One region of the Paenibacillus sp. JNUCC31 genome, then DNA from elsewhere that is predicted to be linked to it. Evidence: riboswitches for the same ligand, from Rfam matches in the RefSeq annotation. Region 1 holds a riboswitch; each other region holds the start of a gene.
The links. Region 1 has a riboswitch for cyclic di-AMP ahead of JNUCC31_RS14800 (resuscitation-promoting factor). Riboswitches for the same ligand answer to the same signal wherever they lie in the genome.
Positions count from the first base shown of each region.

Region 2: it holds a riboswitch for cyclic di-AMP, as region 1 does, so the genes downstream of both, JNUCC31_RS26145 (C40 family peptidase) here and JNUCC31_RS14800 (resuscitation-promoting factor) in region 1, are expected to answer to the same signal.
Region 3: it holds a riboswitch for cyclic di-AMP, as region 1 does, so the genes downstream of both, JNUCC31_RS01275 (3D domain-containing protein) here and JNUCC31_RS14800 (resuscitation-promoting factor) in region 1, are expected to answer to the same signal.

Region 1 is NZ_CP062165.1:3,436,770-3,442,108, forward strand. It holds gene JNUCC31_RS14790 (HD domain-containing protein) at 1-765, shown strand, start outside; gene JNUCC31_RS14795 (TatD family hydrolase) at 1,093-1,863, shown strand; cyclic di-AMP (ydaO/yuaA leader) riboswitch at 2,105-2,357, shown strand; gene JNUCC31_RS14800 (resuscitation-promoting factor) at 2,630-3,814, shown strand; gene rnmV (ribonuclease M5) at 3,969-4,514, shown strand; gene rsmA (16S rRNA (adenine(1518)-N(6)/adenine(1519)-N(6))-dimethyltransferase RsmA) at 4,519-5,339, shown strand, end outside.
Region 2 is NZ_CP062165.1:5,905,888-5,911,226, reverse strand. It holds gene JNUCC31_RS26160 (X2-like carbohydrate binding domain-containing protein) at 1-1,055, opposite strand, end outside; tRNA gene JNUCC31_RS26155 (tRNA-Leu) at 1,332-1,415, opposite strand; gene pelA (pectate lyase) at 1,682-2,641, opposite strand; cyclic di-AMP (ydaO/yuaA leader) riboswitch at 3,049-3,180, shown strand; gene JNUCC31_RS26145 (C40 family peptidase) at 3,186-3,650, shown strand; gene JNUCC31_RS26140 (carboxymuconolactone decarboxylase family protein) at 3,759-4,088, opposite strand; gene JNUCC31_RS26135 (hypothetical protein) at 4,206-4,424, opposite strand; gene JNUCC31_RS26130 (hypothetical protein) at 4,546-4,875, opposite strand; partial or broken gene JNUCC31_RS26125 (xanthine phosphoribosyltransferase) at 4,973-5,339, opposite strand, start outside.
Region 3 is NZ_CP062165.1:320,345-325,683, forward strand. It holds gene JNUCC31_RS01255 (DUF350 domain-containing protein) at 1-11, opposite strand, end outside; gene JNUCC31_RS01260 (PspA/IM30 family protein) at 105-776, opposite strand; gene lpdD (prenylated flavin chaperone LpdD) at 897-1,241, opposite strand; gene JNUCC31_RS01270 (polysaccharide deacetylase family protein) at 1,398-2,186, shown strand; gene JNUCC31_RS01275 (3D domain-containing protein) at 2,321-2,983, opposite strand; cyclic di-AMP (ydaO/yuaA leader) riboswitch at 2,986-3,182, opposite strand; gene JNUCC31_RS01280 (amino acid ABC transporter ATP-binding protein) at 3,408-4,130, opposite strand; gene JNUCC31_RS01285 (ABC transporter substrate-binding protein/permease) at 4,117-5,339, opposite strand, start outside.

The sequences.
Region 1 (5,339 bases):
ATGGATTATTTGCTTCGGGATGCCTACTTTACAGGTGTAAATTATGGGACAATTGACCTTGACCGTATCCTGCGTATGCTGCGTCCATATCACGGACGAATCGTAGTTAAGGAATCGGGCATGCACGCCGTAGAGGATTACTTGATGTCCAGATATCAGATGTACTGGCAAATATACTTCCATCCGGTTACCCGAAGTTCGGAAATCATATTGCGGCAAATATTTAAACGGGCGAAAAGTCTTATCCAGCAACATTTCCAATTCCGTTTCATGATTGATCCCCTGCCCCAGTTATTCGATGGAACGATATCGGTGGATGAATACTTACAGTTGGACGAAGCTTTAATTCAGACGGCATTTATGCAGTGGCGTAAAGAGGACGATACTGTTCTAAGTGAGTTGTGCGAACGTTTCATGGATCGCAAATTATATAAGTATGTAGAGATTGAACAGATCGACGTAAACATGATGGAAGAGATTCGGGAAGCCTTTATCCTTGCTGGCCTCAATCCCGAATATGATCTTGAAATTGATTTTCCAACGGATAATCCGTATGATGTGTTTCGTCCAGATGAATCGACGGACAAGCAGATTTTACTGCTGGATCGACAAGACAAGTTACATGAGTTGTCAGAGGTTTCCGACATTGTCCGGTCAATCAGTGGTCTTCATCGGGGAAAACATCACATGTACTATCCGCAAAATAAGGTAGATGCAATTATTCATGATTTACCTTCTCATATACGCCCCTATTTCTCACATTAATGAGGTGCAAAGCTGTGCATGAGTCTATAGGCAAAAGGCTTTCTATAAGAGCTATTTTCATGATACAGTAATCTGCTTTAATGGAGAGTACATGTAGATCGACATAATTTTGTAATATGAGCAATTAGAATACAACCCTAAAGGCTAGAGATCAGCAACATATAGATGTAAAATTATTTTTAAATCTATATGTGGTGCTCATTGACACTGGAATTAAATGTAGAACATAGCTTTGATCTATATTGCAATCAATGAAGTCAAGTCAAGATTTGCATAGATATTTGAAAAGAGAGAGTCTTTTATTCGACATGAAGGGAGCAATACAAAATGATGTTGTTCGACACACATACTCATCTAGATGCACCACAATTCGACGAAGATCGCGAGGATATGATTCAGCGGGCGGTAGATGCGGGCGTTGGTCGCATGATTAACGTGGGCTTTAACCGGGAGACTATTCCAACTACGATGAAGCTGGCCGAAACCTATGATTTTATATATGCTGCGGTAGGTTGGCATCCGGTGGATGCAATCACGATGCAGGAAGGTGATCTGGAATGGATTGCATCTTTATGCAAGCATGAAAAAGTGGTAGCTATCGGTGAAATTGGTCTAGACTATCACTGGGACACTTCTCCGAAGGAGGTACAGCATCGCGTATTACGACAACAGATTGGACTAGCTCGAGAGTTGAACATGCCAATCGTCATTCACAATCGGGATGCGCATGAGGATATTGTAAAGATTTTGCGTGAAGAGAAAGCTGGAGAAGTAGGGGGTGTCATGCATTCGTTCTCTGGCAGCTGGGAAACGGCAAAAATGTGCCTTGATTTGGGCTTTCATCTTTCCTTTGGAGGGCCCATCACGTTCAAAAATGCAAAACAGCCAAAGGAAGTACTTGAGAAGGTTCCGATGGACCGATTCTTCATCGAGACGGATGCACCATATTTGACGCCTCACCCGTATCGAGGGAAACGAAATGAGACAGCGCATGTACGTCTGGTTGCAGAAGCAGCTGCGGAAATTAAAGGCATTTCGATGGAGGAAATTGCTGCAATAACCACCAAAAATGCCATGGAACGATTTGGAATTCGCTAAAATATCGAGCAAAAGGGGTAAAAAAGTGAGTTAGACGGAGTTAATTTGCTTTTTGATCCAAATAAATCAAGAATATTACAATATTTTAACCAAATATTTAGAAAAACGTACTTGAACAACGCTTTACAACATGCATAGAAACACGATATCATCTTTTCAGTGAATTGTTGTGCGGAAAATTGGACAGATGTTCGGGGGATGAACAAAGGGACACTTTCCGATGAAACAACATTACTTTCATGAATCAGTCTCGCTGAGTCTCCGTTTACGGAGAGCGGGGGAACCAATAGGGCTTAAACATCGGTGAATGTAGCTGATGCGCAATATTCGCTGACCCAAAACAGTGAATACCTTTGCGAAGCCATATTTGATTTCTTCTTTGGGTCTCGGGGTGAATTCAAGGGCGTCCGCCATGAGCGGATGACCGGAGATAGGGCGGCTCTCTTTCGCCCGAACCCGACAGCTAACCTCGCAAGCGGAAAAAGAGAGGCAACCTCGTGCATGAATTTCCGATATTCAAAATCATTCGGAAGCCACGAAAGAGTTCCTCTTAAACTCTTTCTTTGGCTTTTTTGTTTTTGAATAAAAGAAATGCGGTCATCATACGGTAAGTATTCAGGAGGATGACATCATGTTGCGAAGAGTGGTTCATGGTGCAGAACCGGTTATGTTGGTCCGACCTGTGTTCTGTAGAAAATTTGGTATAGTCGCGTCAAAGACATCATGCATTACTTAAGACGGCGAGGCTATGAAGGAGGACGGAGAAGTGGGCACATTCCAACCAGAAGAGACCCATGAGTCACGATCATCCAGTAAGTCTTTCGCGTTGCGGTGGAAGCATGAGAACTTGCGTCAGATGGCATTGATCGCGATTTTCTCAATTGCGCTTACAATCATGATCTTGTTAGTCGTTTACGGTCAGGCCGGGAAACAAATTTCACTGGTTATTGATGGCAAAGCTCAAGCGGTAGAGACTCGTACAGGAATGCTTCAGGAAATGCTGGAGGAGCAATCAATCACAGTCAGCCCTCACGATCAGGTATCCATGCCCTTAAACGGGGCAATCGCAGATGGGGACCGCATCGTTATTGAGCGGGCCGTTCCAGTTAAAATTACGGCAGACGGAGACACCAAGACACTGTATACAACCGATTCATCGGTACAAGAAGCAATTCAAAAATCAGGTATTCAAATTGCAAGTGAGGATAAAGTGTATCCGGCGCTTGGAACCACTGTTAAAGCGGATATGAAAATCCGTGTAGTGCGTGTAACAAAGCGTACAGTGGACGTGAAACAGCCGATTGCTTACAAAGTGATCAAAACGGCTGATCCCAGCTTGTACAAAGGCGATAATCGTGTCGTTGTGAGTGGTAAAGAAGGCACCATTGTACAGCATATTGAAAAAGTGTTTCAGGACGGAGAATTGGTCTCCAAAAAAATGGTGGGCAAATCGATTGCAACGAATCGCGTCGATAAAGTGATCGCTGTTGGTACCAAAGCAAAACCAGTTGTGAAAGAGCCGGTGATTCAGACGGTATCCGCGCAGACTTCCACAACCAAAAAGGCAACAACCACGAACTCGAAGAAAACCGCTGCCTCGGGCAGCAAAGTCATTACCGTCTCAGGCACTTCTTTTAAATATTCCAAGATCCTTAAAAATGTATCCATGACGGCATACTCTTCCGAAGAGCCCGGTATTGGTACAAAAACTGCATCGGGTACCCGCGTAACTGAAGGACGTACCATTGCAGTTGATCCCAAAGTCATTCCAATCGGATGGTGGGTTTATATTGAAGGCCTTGGCTTCCGTCGTGCGGAAGACACTGGTGGTGCCATTAAAGGCCACAAAATTGATGTGTATTATGATAGTGTGAAGCATGCCCTGAACTTCGGACGGAAGAAAGGCAAGACGGTATATGTGATCGGACCGGTGAAGCCGGAAGCGAACTAAAATCGTTTTACTTTGAAATGGGAATGCTATAAAATAGTTGCATGAATGATTCATGCGGAATATGCGGCGGAGGGGGCTGATATCAGTCTCCCCGCCGTTTGGCAGAGAAGAGGATATTCCTCTTCTTTTTGCGTTAGAAAGGAAGAAATGGAACATGATAAAAGAAGTGATCGTGGTGGAAGGCCGTGATGATACGGTAGCCATCCATAGGGCCGTGGAAGCCGACACAATAGAAACAGGCGGATCAGCCATAAACCAACGCATTCTGAAGCGGATTGCGCTTGCCCAGGAGAGACGTGGCGTCATTGTATTGACAGACCCGGATCATGCGGGTGAACGAATTCGCAAAATCATTGCCAATAAAGTACCGGGTTGCAAGCATGCTTTTATACCCGAGGCTGATGCTACGCGCAAAGGGGACATCGGGGTAGAGAATGCCTCACCGGAAGCCATTCGTCATGCACTGGCACGTGTTCATACGTCATATGAAGGTGCACCGAGCCTGATCGATTGGGAGGATCTTATCGCGGCAGGACTGATTGTGCATCCACAGGCCGCTGCACGTCGTATGGAGATGGGCAATCTGCTCGGCATTGGATATTGTAATGGCAAGCAGTTTCACAAGCGGCTCAGTGTATTTCAGATTACCCGGGAAGAATTCTCCGAAGCATTATCGCAAATTGAACGTGAAGGATTGTGAGTGTATGAAGGGCATGGACGAAACGATTGAGATTGCAACACCGAAACGAACCAAAGAAATTATTCAAAGACACGGATTCTCTTTTAAAAAGAGCCTGGGTCAGAACTTTCTGATCGATCAAAATATACTGAACAAGATTGTAAATGCAGCCGATTTGGACGAGACTAAGGGAGCACTTGAGATCGGACCTGGTATTGGAGCACTTACAGAACGTCTGGCTCGGGTAGCCGGCCCTGTAACGGCTGTAGAGATTGATCAGCGACTGCTGCCCATTCTGGGCGAAGTGATGCAGCCTTATCCGAACGTTCGTGTGCATCACGGGGATGTATTGAAGCTAGATCTGGCGGAGTTGTTCCGCACGGACTTTGCATCGGTAGATAAGGTGAGTGTTGTAGCCAATTTGCCTTACTATGTAACGACGCCAATCATGATGAAGCTGTTGGAAGAGAAATTGCCTGTGGATAGCATTGTGGTCATGATTCAAAAAGAAGTGGCTGAGCGCATGGCTGCTGCACCAGGATCTAAGGACTATGGAAGTTTGAGTATCGCAGTCCAGTACTACAGTATGCCGGAATTGGTTTGTGTCGTGCCACCTACGGTCTTTATTCCGCAACCTAATGTGGAATCGGCTGTGATCAAGTTAAAGGTTCGTGAGCAACCACCAGTGGAGATTCCGGACGAAGCACACTATTTCGAAGTGGTACAAGCTTCATTTGCCCAGCGCAGAAAGACGATCTCCAACAATCTGAAGGCCCGCTTCTTTACGAAGGAGAACAGAGACCAAGCTGATCAGCTGCTGGAACAGGCTGGTATTCAACCCTCAAG
Region 2 (5,339 bases), 2.5 Mb from region 1:
GTAAGCAGCTCCAGTCCATAGCTGTCCAACCTGGTCAGATCATTACCTGAATAAAGCGGTGCTGAAGAGATTGCCCAGAACGTGGTAGCGGTCTTCCGCTCGTCCCTGGTCAGACCATCCATCGAGCCATTCCCGACATTCAGGGAATCAAAGTCGTTCCAACCCCCTGGACCTGCATCGCGCCACCAGATGGCAGCGATGGGGAATAAACGTGAAATGCTCGACCATTCCGTTAAGCCCTTACTGCTGTCGTAGGCTTCAACATCCCAGTCGATTCTCCAACCGTTCGCATACTTTTTCCAGAAATCCACGTAATTATGGTCGAGCGCCCAGGAAAGCTCAAACCAGATGTTATTTCTGTCCAGGGCTTTGGACCACGCCTCCACATCACCGCGTGCATCCCGACTCAAGTTATTGATTCCCGATCCCGGAGTTACACTGTCGAATTTGACAAAGTTAATGCCCCACTCGCCCAGAAGATCGGCAATGGAATCCACATACTTCTGTGCGCATGGGTTCGTAAAATCGATTTTGTACGTGTACGAATCCCAAGCATCCATAACAACGAGCGGCTTTACCGCGATATCCTGCATACGACATGCTCCACCCGTCCCATAAACCTCAAGATTTTTGTTATAGGCGGTGATTGATAATCCCGGGATCAGATAGATCCCGATCTTCTGCCCGTTATTATGGACATAATCAATGACCTCCTGAAATCCGTTCGGATAAAGAACAGTACTCGGAATAGGACGGCCATATTCATCCTCGTCCCCGTTCCAGCCAGCATCAATATTAATGTATTCATAGCCATGGGCCTGCAGCTTCTCACGCATGGCATCTGATTGCTTCTTAATGCTCTCGGCCGATGTCCAGTTACCCGCCCCGTCATACACCTGCATGCTGTAGCTGCTCCAGCCCATATACGGCTTTTGGGCGAGACTTTTATCTGCTGCTTGTGCCACATTACCTCTCGTCCCCATCATCCCGAACTGCACTGCCGCAATCACGAATACCATAAAACACATTGCCATCCTTTTTCCGATTCGTTTCAAATTATCCCTACCCCCTCTGAATTTGGTCATTCAAATCATGGTTGATAGCGCTTCCATACGAGAAAAGAATAGTGGATGCCTGAGGCACAGAATAGGTACAATTCGGTATTTTACGTACAAATAACCTGAATTAAAGGGGCAAACCGTCGCAGAACGAACATCTTTCCATTACTGGATAAATAAACAAAGGAAAACCTACTAAAAACGTAAACCAACAAAAAAAGGTTCCTGATGGCACAAATGCCATTCTAGGAACCTTTTTCACCTTACATATGATGCGGTCGAGAGGACTCGAACCTCCACGGGGGTAAGCCCACACGGACCTGAACCGTGCGCGTCTGCCAATTCCGCCACGACCGCGTATCTCATATCTCCGAGATATTATATCGCGGCGACAAGAAATAATATATCATGTGGAATAATATGTGTCAACAAAAAAAAAATTTTTTCATTCTATATTTAAAGCTGTATTCATCCATCATTTCATGTAAAACAAAAAACCAAGGCCAACACAGTTAACAAGCACTGTATTACCCTTGGTTTTGTTTGGATATTAAGTATGAGTCAAATTATTGTTATTGTTTATTTTATGATTCTGATTGAAATTGATGAAAAGCGTGAAAGAACTATATCTTGGAAGGCCAGTTACCGTACCAAGCATATCCGCCTCTTCTTTCCTTATCGATTTCGCTAAGCTTGTATTTCACAACCCCATCACGTCCTACGAAGATCGGTCTATCTGTTCCAATTTCGTAAAAACGAGCCCAAATGGGCGCTGCACCTGAATCAGCAACGAGTTTACTATCCCCGTTTTCTCTGACATATTTGTACCCTGTAATTTTCACTTTGTTGAACCAGGTTTCTGCCGCTTCGATTGAAGCTGTAATTTTTGAGTTTGACGGTCTTGTTTTCAAAAACTTCACAATCGTACTGCTCTCTCCAGCACTGAGAGAAGGCACTTCGTAAATTCTTGCTCCTGCAGGTTTAAGGGAACTGGAATCATGTTGCTGTCCCCATGCAGTCAGTTTGCCATTAGCGACAACCTGTGTATTCAGAATAGCGTCTACTCCTTTGGCAACTGATTTTTTACTGCGATCCGCAAGAGAGCTGTCGATGAATGAGAAGTCACCTTTGCGTGCACCTACTTCATCCAGCATGTACATGACATTAATCATGGCATCATCGTTGAAGGTGATGTGCTTGTGATAACCTGAGCTCTGGTATACTTGCGGCCATCCGCCATTGGAATATTGCATGTTTAGTAGAAAGTTGATTCCTTTGATGGCAGCAGCCGAATACCGCGGGTCATTAGTCTTCTTAAATTCCTTTGCTAATCTTCTGATTTCTGAGTATGTAGCTTTGTTATCAATCGTGGATTTTGCCCACTCGCCGCTTGTTTCCTTATAATCTTTCTTCCATCCTCCGTCAGCACGCTGATTTTTCAAGATATCAGCAATACTCGCTGTCGTTCCCGAGGCGTCTGCAGCAGATACCTTCGCAACTGGCTGATATACTATTCCAATAACAGACAGAACCATTGTACAAGCCATAACAAAGGATGCAAACCTTACTTTTGATTTAAACATCAGATTAGAACACCTCTCCCGATTCATTTTATGCAAACTGTTTCCCTGATCCTACCCTCCTTATATTTGATTATAAAATCAAACTTTTTCTTTTTATCCAATATGTGGATTGGATAAAACCATTCTATGCAAAACAATGAATTATGTCAATATTCACAACAACATGTAACAACTACTTTGATTCCTGTTAGTGTTATCCAAACCCTTGCGAAAAAGCAATTCATTGTCCAGTTTCTATCCATTTGAAACAGTTGTTACTTTTTTGTCATAGGTTAGATACGCACTTCCGAGTTTTTTCTACATGGAAAGCTGGAATTCCGTTAACATTGAGGTACTAAGAAGGGATTAAAACCCGTTTGACATTTTCGCATTTATGCAATATAGTTTCAAAAGGTTACAAAAACTTAATTATTCATTTGCCGAGTTTCATGTTTGAAAACGGGGGAACCATTTTGGGTGAATTATTCTTATACATAGGAAATATAGGGAACCTTCTACCGAACCCTTAGCTAACTCCGTAGGCATCGAAGGGAGAACATTGATTTTGAAAAAACTTATTATCTCCATTTTTGGAGCAGCAGTTCTATTTACATCCGGTGCAGCAAGCACAGAGGCAAGCAGTATTAACACCGTCGTTAACAACATGACTGGCATACCTTACAAATGGGGCGGCACGACAATGGCTGGATTTGATTGCTCTGGATTTATGAGATATATTTTCAACAAATATAGCATTGAATTACCACGCACTTCCCAGCAACAAGCTAAGGCCGGAACTCCGGTATCCAAAGCAAATCTGCGTACAGGTGACCTGGTATTCTTTAATACGATGGGCAACGGCATTTCACATACGGGTGTATATATCGGTGGCGGACAGTTCGCTCACGCTTCAAGCAGCAAGGGTGTCAGCATCACCCAATTATCCACCCCTTACTTCCACGATCGTTATGTAACAGCACGCCGGGTAACAGGGCAGTTTATGTATAATAAGATGCTTGGCAAAATATAAGTTGAACACGAAAGGGCTTCGGTTATTACCGAAGCCTTTTCTTTGTCTACATTGATTTTCTACAAATGCATAGGCATGATGTTATAATCAGGCTGCAATACATCTTTTTTAATGCAAGGCCTTCTGGACTCTCATCGCACCCTGTGACAGCGCATGACCGCCGCCTACGGCTCCAGCTACAGCAACCGTCTCCATAATCTCCTGGTCGGTCGCTCCTTTGGCACGGGCCTCTTCCGCATGGTAAAACGTACACACCTCATTGTTGGCGAACAATCCGATGCCCAGTGCAATCAGCTGTTTGGTCTTGGCATCCATCGCTCCTGCCTGAAAGCATTCTCCTGTGAACTCATGATAAGACTTCACCACGGAAGGCAGCACGTCGCTTAATTCTCCAATCTGGTCCTTATAGGCATGAACCTTATCATTCATTAGTGTCAAGGTTACCGCACATCCTCTCGGCTGATATGTTACAAGCTCTCACTGTACCTATCTTCTCTCCCGAGAGGTGCAATTATGCCAAATCATCCATGGTAAATGAACCTAAAAAGGCATGTCCTATTCTTCGAGCAGGCTCTTGCGTGGTTCGCTGAATAATTGATACCGATAATTCCGGTCGAGTTTGACCACACGACGATTCTGACGGCGAATGAGCACCTGCTCCCCGTCCCAGGCTACGACAATGCCCGTCACATCATTCGACTGAATCTCGTCTCGTACCACTCTTACTTTTTCACCCGATAAACGCAGTGCATCCAATTCTTCATCACTGATCATATTCCCGGCGCCTACTTTCCAAAAAATTATTTACAAAAAGAGACCTAAATGAAAAGTCATTTAGGTCTCACGTGACTGTATTGGACTGTCATGTCATTCGAAAGTATGTCCCGACTGAAAGTTACCGCTGCGCGTGCTCTTTGCTGTCGTTCTTCTCAAACCAAAAATCAAGCACTTTGGCGGACATCACACGTTCTTCAAGGTACTCCACTTGATGCGGTGTAAATTGTTCTTTCCAAGAGAAGGACAACTCTTCGCACAAGCCTACAATCGTCAGCAATTCTGACCAGGCAACGTAGCGTTTGTACCAGAAAAATTGAGGATGTTCAATCATATAGGGATAAAGGTCATCGAATTCCGTATGTTTACAATCCAGGGCACGTTCAAAATGAACTTTCGATTCCGCCAGCTTATCAATAAAAAATTGTTCTGTTGCCGGTTGGTTCCCCATGGTGTTGCCTCCTCTCCCTAACATAACCCCATTATAAATGAAATCGGCGGTCATGCAAAGGCATTGTTCAAAAATTAGGCCCTATTCCTTTAAAATGTCACATTTCATTATCATCAAATTGCACGGTACCGTCATTCAGTGAACGAATGCGTACCAACGCTTCAACCGGGATGCCCTGTTCTCGAATGGTACGTGCTCCGGCCTGAAAACATTTCTCGACCACGACACCGAATCCAACCAGTTCCGCACCCGAACGTTCAATAATTTTGATGACACCACGAGCGGCATCTCCATTGGCAATGATATCGTCAATGAACAAAATACGGTCATTCTCATGAATGTATTCGCGGGATACCATGATATCCGTTACGATTCCTTTAGTAAAGGAAGGTACTCTTTCACAGTAGGCGTCGGGGTCAGCCTAGAAAAGTGTTTTTTTGCGACGGGCAAATACCAGCGGAACA
Region 3 (5,339 bases), 3.1 Mb from region 1:
TTCAAATCCATCTACATAGCCCCCACATCTCAACATGAACCGCAATTAAAAGCGAAGGAGAAACGCTGGTCTCTCCTCCGCTGGTGCCCCTGCTTATACAAGGTTTAGTTCTTATTTTCGTACTGCTTCATCAATGCAGCCAGTTCATCCTCAACAGCCTGATCTTTGCCTAGCTTTTCAAATTCATCATCCAGTGATTTTCCTTTGGATGACATTTCATTGCTGGCTTCTGCCTGAGCTTCCATCTGCATCATTTTTTCTTCCATACGCTTCATACCCGCGCTAGCTGTGTCAGAACCAAATCCGTTCATTGCCTTGTTGATTTCGGTTTGAGCTTTTGCTGCATTGTAACGCGCAACCAATGTCTCACGTTTATTTTTCATCTGAGTCAACTGTTTGCGCATTTCGTCGAGCTTGCCGCGAAGATTATCAGCAGACGCTTTGTTCTGGTCGTAGCTTGTTTTGTATTCGGCCATTTTTTCTTCAGCGACTTTCTTCTCTTCCAGCGCACGACGTGCGAGATCCATATTCTGGGCACGGGCAGCGGTGTGAGCCTGCTCTTCACGTTTTTTCACAAGAGCTTCCTGTTCTTCGAACAGTTGTTTAAATTTCTTCTCAATGGCAATCTGTGCGGCTACAGCTTTCTCTGCATCTTCCAGATCTTCCTGCATGTCACGGATATATTGATCCGTCATTTTAATCGGATCTTCTGCCTTGTCAATAATGGAATTAATGTTAGACATCGTTAAATCGCGCAATCGTTTGAAAATAGACATTATGGTATTCCTCCTAGTCGATATTACATCCTTGTATATAATCATACATACGTGGCAACCTTCTACTCGTTTCAATTTTAACAAAAAAAATCATAAAAGACGATTTTGGCTCCAATGAAACTATTGAATCAGCTGATCGAATTGAATCAACTCTTCATCAAGCAGCCTCTCTGCAGTCTGCACAATCTCATCAATCTGCATCCGTGTAATTGCATCAAAATGAATTCCCATTATAACGGTCACAGCTGTTTTCAAATGCATGGCCGCTTTACGTGCAAGCCTCTCACACAATTCTTGTTCTTTATGCCCTGGAATATGCACCGTAGCCCCGCTCACCCGTTCTCCATCCGGATAAAATGTCGCTACCGCTCCAATATGTGATTTTCCTCCAGTCACCAGAAATACTTTGTCTTCTCCAGCCTCAATCACCTGTATACGAACGGTTTTCAAGTCGTATGTGCTCATCTTGCTCCACCTATCCTTTTCTATCTGAGATATGTATGGTGGAAGTATGGATCGAATTCCATCAATCAGCAATGAAACATCTCACACATCACGAATAATTGACTGCATTCCCGGGCATACCAAAGAGAACGCAATTTGGGAAAAGGAGGCACTAACATGCGTCTACGCCTCATTATGTTATCCATCATGGTCATTCTTCTGGGAGGGAGCTTTGCCCCTGCTCAATTAAGGGCTGCTTCAAGCCCACAAGATAAACCTGTTTCGAAGTCGGATTCATCCGAGGAAGAACAATTGACACTTGGACAGCTTAGGCAGAAATATGCCGATACATTCAAAACCAATGGTCCTTCAACAAAACAGGTGGCTTTGACTTTTGATGATGTGCCTGATCCTAGGTTCACCCCGCTGGTACTTGATATTTTGAAAAGATACAAGGTACGGGCTACTTTTTTCATTGTGGGAAGTCGCGCGGAGAAACATCCGGATTTGGTGAAACGCATGGTGAAAGAAGGACATATTGTGGGTAATCACAGCTACAATCACCCGGAATTCAGCAAGCTGTCCATGAATGCATTTCGCAAACAAATCTTACATACCGGAGATATTATTCGCAATTTAGCGGGTTACACTCCCAAGATGATCCGCCCTCCTTATGGTGACATTAACGAACAACAGCTGCAGTGGGCAGCCAATCAACGTTACAGCATTGTGAACTGGAACGTTGATTCCCTGGACTGGAAGGGCCTAAGCAAAGACAAAGTAAAGAAAAACATTCTGTCGGCCGTTAAACCCGGTTCCATTGTTTTGCAGCATGCAGGTGGCGGGGTGGGTTCGAATCTGAAAGGCACTATCGAGGCGCTGCCTGAAGTTATTGAGGAATTGCGCAATCGGGGGTACGAGCTGGTCACTTTGGACGAAATGCTGGGCTTGCCAAAAGGCAAGTAAGATCTGTTTGTAAGGAGTTCGTATAAAAACAAAAGGGTGTCCTTCAATCACATCATCGTGACAGAAGGACACCCTTTACTAATTAGTAAGTTCAACGTGCAGTTGCACTGGATATGTGCGGCCATTTTTTATTGTTATTTCAAAATGTAAAGTTCAACATCCTGAATACCGAATGTACTCACAGACTGTTGGCTTCCCGGAATAAAGATATCAATCCTATGACCTTTAATAGCACTCCCCACATCCCGGGCCGTAGCAACAAATGCCTGTTTCGGAAGTCCTGGATGTGAATGACCCGTTACAAGGACCTTCGTACCCAGTGGAATAATACTCGGGTCTACTGCGATTGTGCCCAATTCGAGCGGATTACCGAAGTAATCTACAGCACCCCATCCTCCATTTTCTGAAGGATCGGCAGAGTATGCGGTTGCTTTTACATCGACTGACTTGCTGTAGTCAAATGTTTTTCCCCAGGCTTGGACTACCTTGTTATCTGCGTTGACATCAAGGCTGGCTGTAGTTATTGTTTTTGCGTTTGTAGCCGCTGCTGCAGATACTGTGTTTGTTTTGCCTGGAATCGTAATTTTCAAACCGCCGTAGATGTTGTAAGCGGAAATGTCACTGTTAGCTTTAATGAGTGTGTTTAACCCAACTCCATATTGCTTGGATAAGGTGAAGAAGGTATCCCCCTCTTTGGCCACATGAACTGAATCAGCGTGAGCCGGAACCGCCTGAATTAGCATTGCTGCTGTCAGCAAAGCTGTTGCTGTTTTGGCTATACGTTTCTTGTTAATCATGGTCTTCCTCCCTCATTGTGCCTGCGAAGTTAGTTGTCGGATTCGGATGGAGGAGACCACCCTATAGGTCCTAATTACATCAAAAGCTATATGTACGCCCTAATTCACCCCAAGCAGCGTGCCATCTTTCTTCCCCTGCACATTCTGCATCATTACATCCCCCACACTTCCTGTCCGGAAGTTTCGGCAGGAACAAATATATCACAATTTTGTAACCATGAGTCGTAGTAAATGTTACCAAATGGAGAAACAGTTCATCACAAATGCTGAAAATATGCGAATCCTTCAACATACAGTCTGACTGAAGTTGTCCCTTTGATGACAGAAACGTTACTTTTTATGTAAATCCATTCTTATGTTCACATGACAAAACAGCCTTAACGACTGTGTGTCGACAAGGCTGTTTTGTCATGTTTGAATTAAATTAGAGCACTTTGGCAAGGAAGTCCCGTGTACGAGCATGCTTGGGTTCACCAAACACTTCAGCAGGGGTTCCTTCTTCTACAATGACCCCGCCATCCATAAACAGAATACGATCTCCTACTTCGCGAGCAAAGCCCATCTCATGCGTTACAATAACCATTGTCATACCACCTTCAGCAAGACGCTTCATGACATCCAGCACCTCACCGACCATTTCAGGATCAAGTGCAGAAGTTGGCTCGTCAAACAGCATGACATGCGGCTGCATTGCAAGAGCTCTTGCAATAGCGATCCGTTGTTTCTGACCACCGGAAAGCTGATTCGGATAAGCGTCTTTTTTGTCGGACAGGCCGACCGTCTTGAGCAACTCTGCCGAGATTTGTTCAGCTTCCTTAACGGATTGCTTTTTCACTTTAATGGGAGCGATTGTAATGTTCTGCTGCACCGTTTTGTGCGGAAACAGGTTGAAGTGCTGGAACACCATGCCCATTTTTTCACGAGTCGCGTTGATGTTGTGTTTGGGGTCTGTGATTGACACACCTTCAAAATTAATTTCGCCGGAAGTCGGCTGCTCCAGCAGGTTCAGGCAGCGTAAAAATGTACTTTTCCCCGATCCGGACGGACCGATGACCACGACAACCTCACCTTTGCCGATTGTTACGTTAATGCCCTTGAGCACATCGTTATTTCCATATGATTTGTATAATTGTCTAACGTCTATCACTTGCACTCAACTTCCTTTCCAATCGACCCAGCAGCTTGGACAAAATGAACGTCAGCACAAAGTATATGGCTGCTGCAATCAGGAATGGGTTCATTCCTTGGTACGTAATATTTTTGACTACACTTGCCTGGTACATAATGTCGACCATACCAATAACCGAAATAATGGAGGACTCTTTAATAATGGTCACAAACTCATTACCGATCGCCGGTAGTACTGCTTTGAAAGCCTGTGGGAGCACGATGTAACGCATTGCAGCAGTTCTCCCCATTCCGAGCGAACGAGCCGCTTCCAGTTGACCACGATCTACCCCCTGGATACCTGCACGGAAAATCTCCGCAAGATAAGCTCCACTATTAATGGAAAGTGTAATGATACCTGCCTGAAGTGGCGTGAAATTAATACCCAGAGTCAGTGCAAGACCATAATAGATAATCATCAGTTGAACCAGCATTGGCGTACCGCGAATGACCTCAACGTAAGCTGTACCGATCCAGCGCAAAATCGCAACGTCATGCAAACGGAACAGACAGATGATCAAACCGATAATAACCCCGAATATCACACCGAGTGCAGACAGTAGAAGGGTGTAGCCCACACCTGTCGCATAAAAGCTTTTGTACTGCCAGAACACTTCAAAAATGTTCTGATTTTTGTCCAGCTTGTCTGCATTCAACTGACTCGCTTCTTTAACCATTTGCTCAATTTTATTTTCGCTTTTCAGACGTTCGAGCGTCCCGTTCACAGCGTTCAGCAATTCCGTATTTCCCTTGCGAATCCCGATCGCCGCTTCTACCTGCTCTTCATCCGGAATAGCAGGAGCTAGTCCGATAATATCATCCAAATAACCAGCAGCTACCGTATCTTCGACGATCGCCGCATTCACACGATTGGTCTGCAATTGCAGCACGATATCGGATATTTTATCGAGTGCCGTCAGTTTTGCGCCTGGGATTCCCTGACCAATCGTTTCTTGAATGGAGCCTTTTTGGACTCCAATTTTTTCATTTTCCAGTTCAGCCATCGTAGGATATTTGTCTTTATCCTTATTACGTATCATGATAACTTGTTTTGATTTATAATAGGTATCGGAAAAGTCAATACTTTTCTTGCGCTCATCTGTCGGTGTCATTCCCGAGATGACCATATCCACACGACCACTCTGCAATGCAGGCAGCAGTCCGTCAAAACCCATATCCTCGATCACAA